3 regions of the Micrococcus sp. 63XJN7_8_ISO-PGPR-S23-253 genome follow, and region 2 is predicted to be linked to each of the others. Evidence: predicted binding sites of a transcription regulator. Region 2 holds the regulator's gene; each other region holds the start of a gene.

Region 1 (3,271 bases), 910 kb from region 2:
GGCGTCCTCGATGCGGTGCTTGCGCTCCTTGAGCTCCACCTCGGTGGCCGCGCCGGCCTTGATGACGGCCACGCCGCCGGCCAGCTTGGCGAGGCGCTCCTGCAGCTTCTCGCGATCGTAGTCCGAGTCGGTGTTCTCGATCTCGGAGCGGATCTGGGCCACGCGGCCGGCGATCTGCTCGGCGTCGCCGGCACCCTCCACGATGGTGGTCTCGTCCTTGGTGATGACCACCTTGCGGGCGGTGCCCAGCAGGTCGAGGGTCGCGTTCTCCAGGGACAGGCCCACCTCGGAGGAGATGACCTGGCCGCCGGTGAGGATGGCGATGTCGGCGAGCATGGCCTTGCGGCGGTCACCGAAGCCCGGGGCCTTCACGGCCACGGACTTGAAGGTGCCGCGGATCTTGTTGACCACGAGGGTGGCCAGGGCCTCGCCCTCGACGTCCTCGGCGATGATCAGCAGCGGCTTGCCCGACTGCATGACCTTCTCGAGGATCGCCACCATGTCCTTCACGGAGGAGATCTTCGAGTTGACGATGAGGATGTAGGGATCCTCGAGGACGGCCTCCTGGCGGTCCGCGTCGGTCACGAAGTAGCCGGAGATGTAGCCCTTGTCGAAGCGCATGCCCTCGGTGAGCTCGAGCTCGAGGCCGAAGGTGTTGGACTCTTCGACGGTGATGACGCCCTCCTTGCCGACCTTGTCCAGGGCCTCGGCGATGAGGGAGCCGATCTGCTTGTCCGCGGCGGAGATCGAGGCGGTGGCCGCGATCTGGTCCTTGGTCTCGATCTCGCGGGAGGCGGAGAGCAGCTCGGAGGTGACGGCCTCCACGGCCTTCTCGATGCCGCGCTTCAGGGACAGCGGGTCGGCGCCCGCGGCCACGTTGCGCAGGCCCTCGCGGACCAGCGCCTGGGCCAGCACGGTGGCGGTGGTGGTGCCGTCGCCGGCGACGTCGTCGGTCTTCTTGGCGACCTCCTTGACGAGCTCCGCGCCGATCTTCTCGTACGGGTCCTCGAGCTCGATCTCCTTGGCGATGGAGACGCCGTCGTTGGTGATGGTGGGGGCGCCCCACTTCTTCTCCAGCACCACGTTGCGGCCGCGGGGGCCGAGGGTCACCTTCACGGCGTCGGCCAGGGTGTTCAGACCCTTCTCCAGGCCGCGGCGGGCCTCTTCGTCGAATGCGATGGTCTTGGCCATGTGCAGGTCCTTTCTGGACGTCGGCTTCCTACTGCTGGTGGCTGACCCGCGCCGATGCCCGCGACGGACGGCCCCTGGGGGCCTCACCGGTGGACAGGTCCTCCTCCACGGCGCCGGGCCGACCGGGGTACGGCTGGCAGTCGCGCCTTCGGAGTGCTAACCCCATTATGAGCACTCGCACCGGGAGAGTGCAAAAGGTCTGCGGTGCGGGAGGCCGCCCTTCCGCCGACGGCGGACGGCCCCCGGCAGCGCGCCTCGGGAGGCGCCCCGCCGGGGGCCGTGAGCGGTGCGCGGCCGGCACGGCCGCGCGACGGGCGGATCAGCCGGTGACGACCACCGCGACGCCGTTCACCTGCAGGTTCGGGGTCTGCATGACCGGGAAGCCGAGCTCCTTGCCGACCGCCTCGGCGGCGGCCTTGTTGGCCGAGCCGTTGTACAGGACGGTGGAGGACTGGATGCCGTAGCCGCTCCAGTTCTTCGCCTCCACCGAGGTGTAGCCGGCACTCGTGAGCCGCTGCGCGTAGGAGGCGGCGAGTCCCTGGGTGCGGGTCGCGTTGTACACGGTGACGTGGGTGCCGCGCACGGCCGCGGACTGCGCGGCCGCACGGGAGCTCGACGCAGCCGAGGACTGTGCGGCTGCACGAGAGCTCGACGCGGCCGCCGACTGTGCGGCCGCACGGGAGCTCGACGCGGCCGCGGCCTGCGAGCGCGAGGCCTCCGCCGCGGCGGCGGAACGGGACGCCTCGGCGGCCGAACGGGACGCGGCGGCGCGCGAGGACTCCGCCGCCTGGGCGGCCGCCGACCGAGACGCCTCGGCGGACTGCGCGGCGGCTTCGGAACGCGAGGCCTCCGACGCCTGTGCCTCGGCGGCGGCACGGGACGACTCGGCGGCCTCGGCGGCGGCCGCCTCCTGCGCCGCCCGCGAGGACTCGGCCGCGGCCGCGGAGCGGGACGCCTCCGCCGCGTCCTCGGACGGGGTGGCGGACTCGGACGCGGATGCAGTCGACGCCGGCGCGGAGGACGCCGAGGAGGACACGGACGAGGCCGACGTCGACGGCGCGGCAGCCGGGGCCGTCGTCGAGCTCTCGGCGGCGACGGGCGCGGAGCGGTCGCCGGTGAGCCACGGCAGGACGACGCCCACGAACAGGCCGGCGAGCAGGACGAGGCCGGCCACCCAGAGCAGCGGGCTCAGGCGGCGACCCCCGCCCGTGGCGGTCGCGCCGGCGGCGGCGAAGGACTCGCGGTGCGCGCCGCGCTGGTCCGTGTACTCGGGGACCTCGTCGAAGCGGTCGGGCTGGTAGGCCATGGGTCAGTTCTCCTGGCGGGAAGCGGGCGTGGACGGCGCCGGATCCGCGGGTCCCCTCCGGGCCCGGCTGCGGGTGCCGCGCCTGCGCAGCAGCCGCGTGACCAGCAGGGGTCGGTAGGCCAGGGCGGCCTCACGGTCCAGCAATCCGTTCAACACCTGATAATAGGCGGTCGGAGACAGCCCCAGACGCTCGCGGACGGCGTGGTCCTTGGCCCCGCCGTACCGCCAGGTGGCGGCCTCCAGGTCCAGGACCGCACGCTCCAGGTCCGTCAGCTCGTCCCGCCGCGCCCGCGCGCGGGCACCCTCGTCCGGGGCCGGATCGGGCGAGACGGGCGTGGGGTGGGACATGGCGGCCACTGTACCCACCCGGTCTACCCTCGGGGCATGGAATTCATCGCGCCCCTGGATCCGGGCTGGGAGGCGGCCCTCGCCCCGCAGGCCGCCGCGTTCGAGCAGGTCGGCGAGCGGCTGCGGGCCCGCCGGGCAGCCGGAGAGCAGGTGCTGCCCGCACCGGAGCACATCCTGCGGGCGTTCCGCCAGCCGTTCGCGGACGTCCGCGTCCTCGTGCTGGGCCAGGACCCCTACCCGACGCCGGGCCATCCGATCGGCCTGAGCTTCGCGGTGGACCGCCACGTGAGGCCGCTGCCCCGCTCCCTAGCCAACATCCACCGGGAGCTGCACGACGACCTCGGCATCACCCCGCCCGCCCACGGCGACCTCTCCGCGTGGACGGACCAGGGCGTGCTGCTGCTGAACCGCGCCCTCAGCGTGCGG
Region 2 (3,271 bases):
CGTCAACGGCAGCATCGTCCCGACGCTCGAGGGGCGGCTGCGCAACGACGCGATCGTCCGGGCTCTGGCCGGCTTCTGACCGACCGGCCCCGGGTCAGCGCAGGATGCGCAGGTTGAACGGGTACCGGAACGGACGGCCCTTGGACACGTGCGAGGCGCCCATCACGCCGTAGACCGCCATGGCGGCCCACGTGAGCGCGCCGAGGATCGCGAAGATCGGGCCGACCACCGGCAGCAGGGACAGGAAGAAGAACAGGAGCGTGATGAGCGTGGGCGGCCCGGAGAAGTTCAGGGCCTCCCGCGACTCCTGCGAGGTGAACGGGCCGCGGTCGCGGTAGAGCAGCCACACGACCAGGGGGCCGAGCACGCCGAACGCCAAACTGAGGTGGGCCAGCGCCGCGCGGTCACGGTCCTGCTTCGCCGTGAGCGGGGCGCCGCGGCCGCCGGCCGAGACGAGCCAGGCGGGCGGGCCGTGGCCGGTGCGGCCGGCGTCGGGCTGCGCGCGGGTGTTCACGAGGGGCTCCTCCTGGATCGCGGGACCCGCGCGCCGGGGACCGGGCGCAGGGCATGGGCCAGCATAGCGCGGGCGGGCGGTGGCCGCGCCGAGATCAGTGCTCGGGTGCGGCGGTGAGGAAGTCGATGAGCTCCTCCACGCGGCCCAGCAGGGACGGCTCGAGGTCCGCGTACGTGGTGACGTGGGAGAGCAGCCGCTTCCACCCCAGCCCCGTGGCCTCCTTGCTCCCGTGCGGCCAGCCCAGTCCCCGCAGGATCCCCGTCTTCCAGTCCTGCCCCTTCGGCACGACGGGCCACGCGGGGATGCCGAGGACGGAGGGCTTGATGACCTGCCAGACGTCCACGTAGGGGTGGCCGAGGATGAGCACGTTGCCCGCGGCCCCTGGCACGCGCATGGCCTCGGCCGCGAGGCGCTCCTCCTTGGACCCGGTGACGAGGTGGTCCACGAGGATCCCGAGCCGGCGCCGCGGGCCGGGGGCGAACGTGCGGATCGCCCCGGCGAGGTCGTCCACCCCGTGCAGGGGCTCCACGACGATGCCCTCGAGACGCAGATCCTCGCCCCACACCTTCTCCACCAGCTCGGCGTCGTGCACGCCCTCCACCCAGATGCGTGAGGCGCGGGCGGTGCGGGCGCGCGCCCCCTCGACCCGTCGCGAGCCGGAGGCGGTGCGGGCCGGCGCCGCCGGGGCCGCGGCGGCCGGGGGGACCAGGGTCACGGGCTCGCCGTCGATCCAGAAGCCGCCGCCGAGGGGGAAGCCGCGGCGCACGCCGCGGCGGTCCTCCAGGACCACCACGTGCACGCCGCCGGAGCGCTCGATGCCGATCACGGCCCCGGTGAACCCGGAGGCCACGTCCTCGACCACCGTGCCGGGGGCGGCGGGCACATCGGGGACGGTCCGGGTGGGGCGGCGCGTCAGGTCGTCGTGGCCCGCGGGGCCCCAGCTGCTCCAGTCCATGGGAGATCACGGTAGCAACGGGGCGGGCGATCACCGTGAGCGAAGCCGTGCGGACCGGTCGGGCCGTCCCCCGGGTCGGACGGTAGCATTGGCACTTGACCCGCCGGAGTGCCAGTCAGGGGCACCTCCGGGGTCGCCCCGGATCCCGACGGACCAGAGGAGGACCGAGATGTCGGAGCAGCCCCGCCGCCTGCAGGTGCTCCAGGCGATCGTGGAGGACTACGTGGCGCTGCGCGAGCCCGTGGGCTCCAAGGCGCTCGTGGAACGGCACGCCCTGGGCGTGTCCTCCGCGACCGTGCGCAACGACATGGCTGCGCTCGAGGAGGAGGGCCTCATCGTGGCCCCGCACACCTCCGCCGGGCGCGTCCCCACGGACAAGGGCTACCGCGTGTTCGTCGACCGCCTCTCCGAGGTGAAGCCGCTGTCCCCGGCGGAGCGCCGGGCCGTGCGGACCCTGCTGGACCCGGAGACGGACACCGAGCACATGATGGAGTCCACGGTGCGCCTCCTGGCCCAGCTGACCCAGCAGGTCGCCGTCGCGCAGTTCCCCCACGAGGACGGCTCCACGATCCGCCACCTCGAACTGGTCTCCCTCACGCCCACGCGGGTGCTCGTGGTCCTCATCCTGTCCACGGGACGGGTGGACCAGCGGCACGCCGTGCTGGACCGGCCGGTCGACGAGGCGGAGCTGTCCATGCTCCGCGGCCTCCTGCTGGACGCCCTGCTGGGGCTCGGTCCGGTGTCGGCGGCCACCGTGGTGGACGACGTCGTCACCCGGGTCCGCCCGGAGCACCGGCAGTCCGCCGCCCTCGTGGCCGCGGCCGTCCACGACCTGCTCGAGGCCGGCCGGCAGGACCGCATCGTCCTGGCCGGCACCGCCAACCTGGCCCGCTCCCCGGGGGACTTCGGCGCGTCCATCGGGCCGATCCTGGAGGCGCTCGAGGAGCAGGTGGTGCTGCTGCGCCTGCTCACGGAGATGGAGCAGGACGCCCACGGGGTGTCCGTGCGGATCGGGTCCGAGAACGCCGGATCGCTCGCGGACACCTCGGTGGTCGCGGCCGCCTACGGCCCCGGCGCCGTGGCGAAGGTCGGCGTCATCGGCCCGACCCGGATGGACTATCCGGGCACCATGGCCGCCGTCCGGGCGATCGCCCGCTATCTCTCCCGCATCCTGACCACCTGACGCGCCTCCGCGTGTCCCGGCGGGCCCCGTCCCGCATCGCCCCACGTCCCGCTCTCCCCGAGAGGAATCCCCACCGTGACCGACCACTACGAGACGCTCGGCGTCAGCCGTGACGCCAGCACTGAGGAGATCCGCCGCGCCTACCGCAAGCTCGCGCGCACCCACCACCCGGACGTCAACCCCGACCCGGAGGCGGCCGAGCAGTTCAAGCGCATCTCCCACGCCTACGAGGTGCTCTCGGACGAGGGCCGGCGCCGGGCCTACGACACGACGGGCAATGAGAACGGCCAGGCCGGCTTCCCGGGCGGCTTCGGCGGGGCGGGCGGCTTCGGGGGCTTCGCCGACATCTTCGAGACCTTCATGAACGCCGCCGGCCAGGGCGGCCGCGGCGGCCCCGCCAGCCGCGCCCGCCGCGGCCAGGACGCCCTGGTGACCGCGCGGATCGACCTGCGCGACGCCGTCTTCGGCGGCGAGCAGACGATCGAGCTGGACACGGCCGTGCGCTGCGAGCGGTGCGAGGGCTCATGCTGCGAGCCCGGCACCCAGCCGGAGACCTGCCAGACCTGCCACGGCCACGGCATGATCCAGCGCCCCGTGCGGTCGCTGCTGGGCACCGTCA
Region 3 (3,271 bases), 470 kb from region 2:
CCTCGCCGACGTCCCGGCCCGTGACGTGCAGGGTCATCTGCCCACGTTCCGCGTAGTACTGGTCTCGCCGGGCGTCCCGGGCGTGTTGCTCGGCACTCCGGTGCACCTCGCCGTCGTACTGGAGGACGAGCCGGCAGTCCTCGAACCACAGATCGGCCTCGGGGGCGTCCCGCCGCCCGGGGTCGAACACGTGCTGCAGCGTCGGCTCGCCCAGCCCCGCCTCGACGAGCGCCAGCCTCAGCCGGGTCTCCTGCGGCGAGTCGGCACCCACCCGTACGCGCTCGAGCGCCGCCGTCGCCCGCGGTCTTCCGACGAACCGCCCGAGCGGCCGCATCGCCTCGTGCACCGCGGTGACCGTGGTGACGGGAGGCCGCCGGCCGCGCGGGGACCAGGGGTGACGGACCAGGTGGTCACCCGCCGACACGAGGGATGCCTCGTCCCAGGGGTGGCCGATCGAGCACAGATCGAGCCAGGTCCGTTCCGGCGTCGTCACCCGTAGCCCGAGCACGGAGGTGACGTGGCCGGCGGGCAGGGGTCTGCGGTGCTCCATGACGCCGGGGATCCGCGCCCGTGCGGTGCCGCGGTGCAACGTGATCTCGACGGCGGCGCGTCGCGTGGCCCCGCCCGGGGGAAGCGGGAGGCCGTGGAGGTGCGCCGCCGTCTCGTGGGAGAGGACGGCGTCGGGACGGGACCGCAGGAGGGCGGTCAGCAGGTCGAGGCCGACCCCGTGGTGCGGCGGCGGGAGCCCAGCCGACTCCCAGGTGCGCAGCGGCATGTCACGTCGGCGGTGGATGCCGCGGGCGAGGCGGAGGACGTCGGACCGCCGCACCCGGCTGGGCGGCAGACCGCGTTCGAGCACGTCGCGGGTGGTGAAGACGGGGACGAGGGGGAGGTCGGGGGCGAAGGGCATGGGTCGACCCTGACGCGGTCGGCCCGACGGCGGCCGGGCGGGCCGCGTGTCTGTGCACACCGGCGCGGGGTGGGCCGGCTGTGCAGGACTGGGCGGCGGCCGGTTGTCCCGCCGGGACGACGTCGTCGTGGCTCGGTGGGCAGAACTGCGAGGAGTTCCGCCCACGCAACATCCGTGGGCAGAAGAGAGGGCGCTTCTGCCCACGGAGATCGAAAACCTGCGGATGCTGCCCACGCGATGGGCGGGGGTGCGGTTTCTGCCCACGGAGGGTGGCGGGTGGCGAGGGGGGTGGGGAGTGGGGGAGGGGCAGGATCCCGGCCGCAGTCGTGACCACTCCGTGTGCTCCCGGGCCCGGAACCCGCCCCGCCCGCCGCCCCACCCCACCGCGCCCCACGCCTCCGCCCACGGCGGACGGTGAGGACACGGCTGGCACTCATGTTGAAGGAGTGCCAAAAGCCGGAGTAGAGTCAGGACTGGCACTCGGGGGTACCGGGTGCCAATGCCCGAGGTGGACCGTCCGGCACCGCGACGACGGAGGGTCTGACGCCCGTGGCGCACCCGCAGACCACAGCATCAGCGGACCGGCGAGCCCGCCGGAGCCGCACGTCGACGAAGAAGGAGTGTGCAGCATGTCTGTCTCCATCAAGCCCCTCGAGGATCGCATCGTTGTCCGCCCCCTGGAGGCCGAGCAGACCACCGCGTCGGGCCTCGTGATCCCGGACACCGCCAAGGAGAAGCCGCAGGAGGGCCAGGTCGTGGCCGTGGGCCCGGGCCGGGTCGCCGAGAACGGCAACCGCGTGCCGGTCGACGTCGCCGAGGGTGACGTGGTGCTCTACTCCAAGTACGGCGGCACCGAGGTCAAGGTCGGCGGCGAGGAGTACCTGGTGCTCTCCGCCCGCGACGTGCTGGCCGTCGTCACCAAGTGACCCCGCCGCGACGGGCCCGGTGAGCGGCGCGCACCGCACCGGTGCGCGCGCCCCGGGCCCCTCGCGTCCCCGCACCCCCTGACTCCCTGAACGAAAGGAGCGTCCGTCATGGCCAAGCAGCTGGCTTTCAACGACGACGCACGCCGCGCCCTCCAGGCCGGCATCGACAAGCTCGCCGACACCGTCAAGGTCACCCTCGGCCCCAAGGGCCGCAACGTGGTGCTCGACAAGGCGTGGGGCGCCCCCACCATCACCAACGACGGCGTCACGATCGCCCGCGAGGTGGAGCTGGAGGACCCGTACGAGAACATGGGCGCCCAGCTCGCCAAGGAGGTCGCCACCAAGACCAACGACATCGCGGGCGACGGCACCACCACCGCCACCGTGCTGGCCCAGGCGCTCGTGAACGAGGGCATGCGCCAGGTCGCCGCCGGCGCCGCGCCGGGCGAGGTCAAGAGGGGCATCGAGGTGGCCGTGGCCGCCGTCGAGCAGCGCCTGCAGGAGAACGCCCGCCCGGTCGAGGGCAAGGAGGTGGCCCACGTGGCCGCCATCTCGGCCCAGAACGACGAGGTCGGCGAGCTGCTGGCCCGCGCGTTCGACACGGTCGGCACCGACGGCGTCATCACCATCGAGGAGTCCTCCACGACCTCCACCGAGCTGGACGTCACCGAGGGCATGCAGTTCGACAAGGGCTTCCTGTCCCCGTACATGGTCACCGACGCCGAGCGTCAGGAGGCCGTGCTCGAGGATGCCTACGTCCTGATCAACTCGGGCAAGATCTCCAACGTGCAGGAGCTGCTGCCCCTGCTGGAGAAGGTCCTGCAGGCCAACAAGCCGCTGTTCGTGATCGCCGAGGACATCGAGGGCGAGGCCCTGTCCACCCTCGTGGTCAACAAGATCCGCGGCACCCTGAACGTCGTGGCCGTCAAGGCGCCGGGCTTCGGCGACCGCCGCAAGGCCATGATGCAGGACATCGCGATCCTCACCGGCGCCCAGGTCGTCTCCCCGGACCTCGGCATGAAGCTCGAGCAGGCCGACCTGGACGTGCTCGGCTCCGCCCGCCGCATCACCGTCACCAAGGACGAGACCACCATCGTCGACGGCGGCGGTGCGGCCGAGGACGTCGAGGCCCGGGTCGCCCAGATCAAGGCCGAGTCCGCTGCGACCGACTCCGACTGGGACCGCGAGAAGCTCCAGGAGCGCCTCGCCAAGCTCTCCGGCGGCATCGGCGTGATCCGCGTGGGCGCCGCCACCGAGGTGGAGCTCAAGGAGCGCAAGCACCGCATCGAGGACGCCGTGTCCTCGACCCGCGCCGCCCTCGAGGAGGGCATCGTGGCCGGCGGCGGCACCGCGCTCATCAACGCGCTGACCGTGCTCGACACCGACGCCGACGTCCAGGCCCTGACCGGTGACGCGGCCGTGGGCGTGGACATCG

Evidence for each region. The regulator HrcA, encoded in region 2, represses chaperone genes, less so after heat shock. The targets are predictions, from matches to a motif close to TTNGCACTCGNNNNNNNCGAGTGCNAA.
Region 1: a site for HrcA is predicted at 1,325-1,351, ahead of groL (chaperonin GroEL). Genes of this name have one in related genera too.
Region 3: a site for HrcA is predicted at 1,337-1,363, ahead of groES (co-chaperone GroES). Genes of this name have one in related genera too.

What each region holds. Positions count from the first base shown of each region.
Region 1 is NZ_CM149673.1:1,992,778-1,996,048, forward strand. Features, by position in the region: gene groL (chaperonin GroEL) at 1-1,191, opposite strand, end outside; gene AC0VX4_RS09175 (LytR C-terminal domain-containing protein) at 1,511-2,497, opposite strand; gene AC0VX4_RS09180 (DUF3263 domain-containing protein) at 2,501-2,845, opposite strand; gene AC0VX4_RS09185 (uracil-DNA glycosylase) at 2,882-3,271, shown strand, end outside.
Region 2 is NZ_CM149673.1:1,078,464-1,081,734, forward strand. Features, by position in the region: gene hemW (radical SAM family heme chaperone HemW) at 1-79, shown strand, start outside; gene AC0VX4_RS04955 (DUF4870 domain-containing protein) at 95-514, opposite strand; gene AC0VX4_RS04960 (DUF3097 family protein) at 609-1,469, opposite strand; gene hrcA (heat-inducible transcriptional repressor HrcA) at 1,639-2,652, shown strand; gene dnaJ (molecular chaperone DnaJ) at 2,728-3,271, shown strand, end outside.
Region 3 is NZ_CM149673.1:604,778-608,048, forward strand. Features, by position in the region: gene AC0VX4_RS02910 (hypothetical protein) at 1-910, opposite strand, end outside; gene groES (co-chaperone GroES) at 1,540-1,836, shown strand; gene groL (chaperonin GroEL) at 1,945-3,271, shown strand, end outside.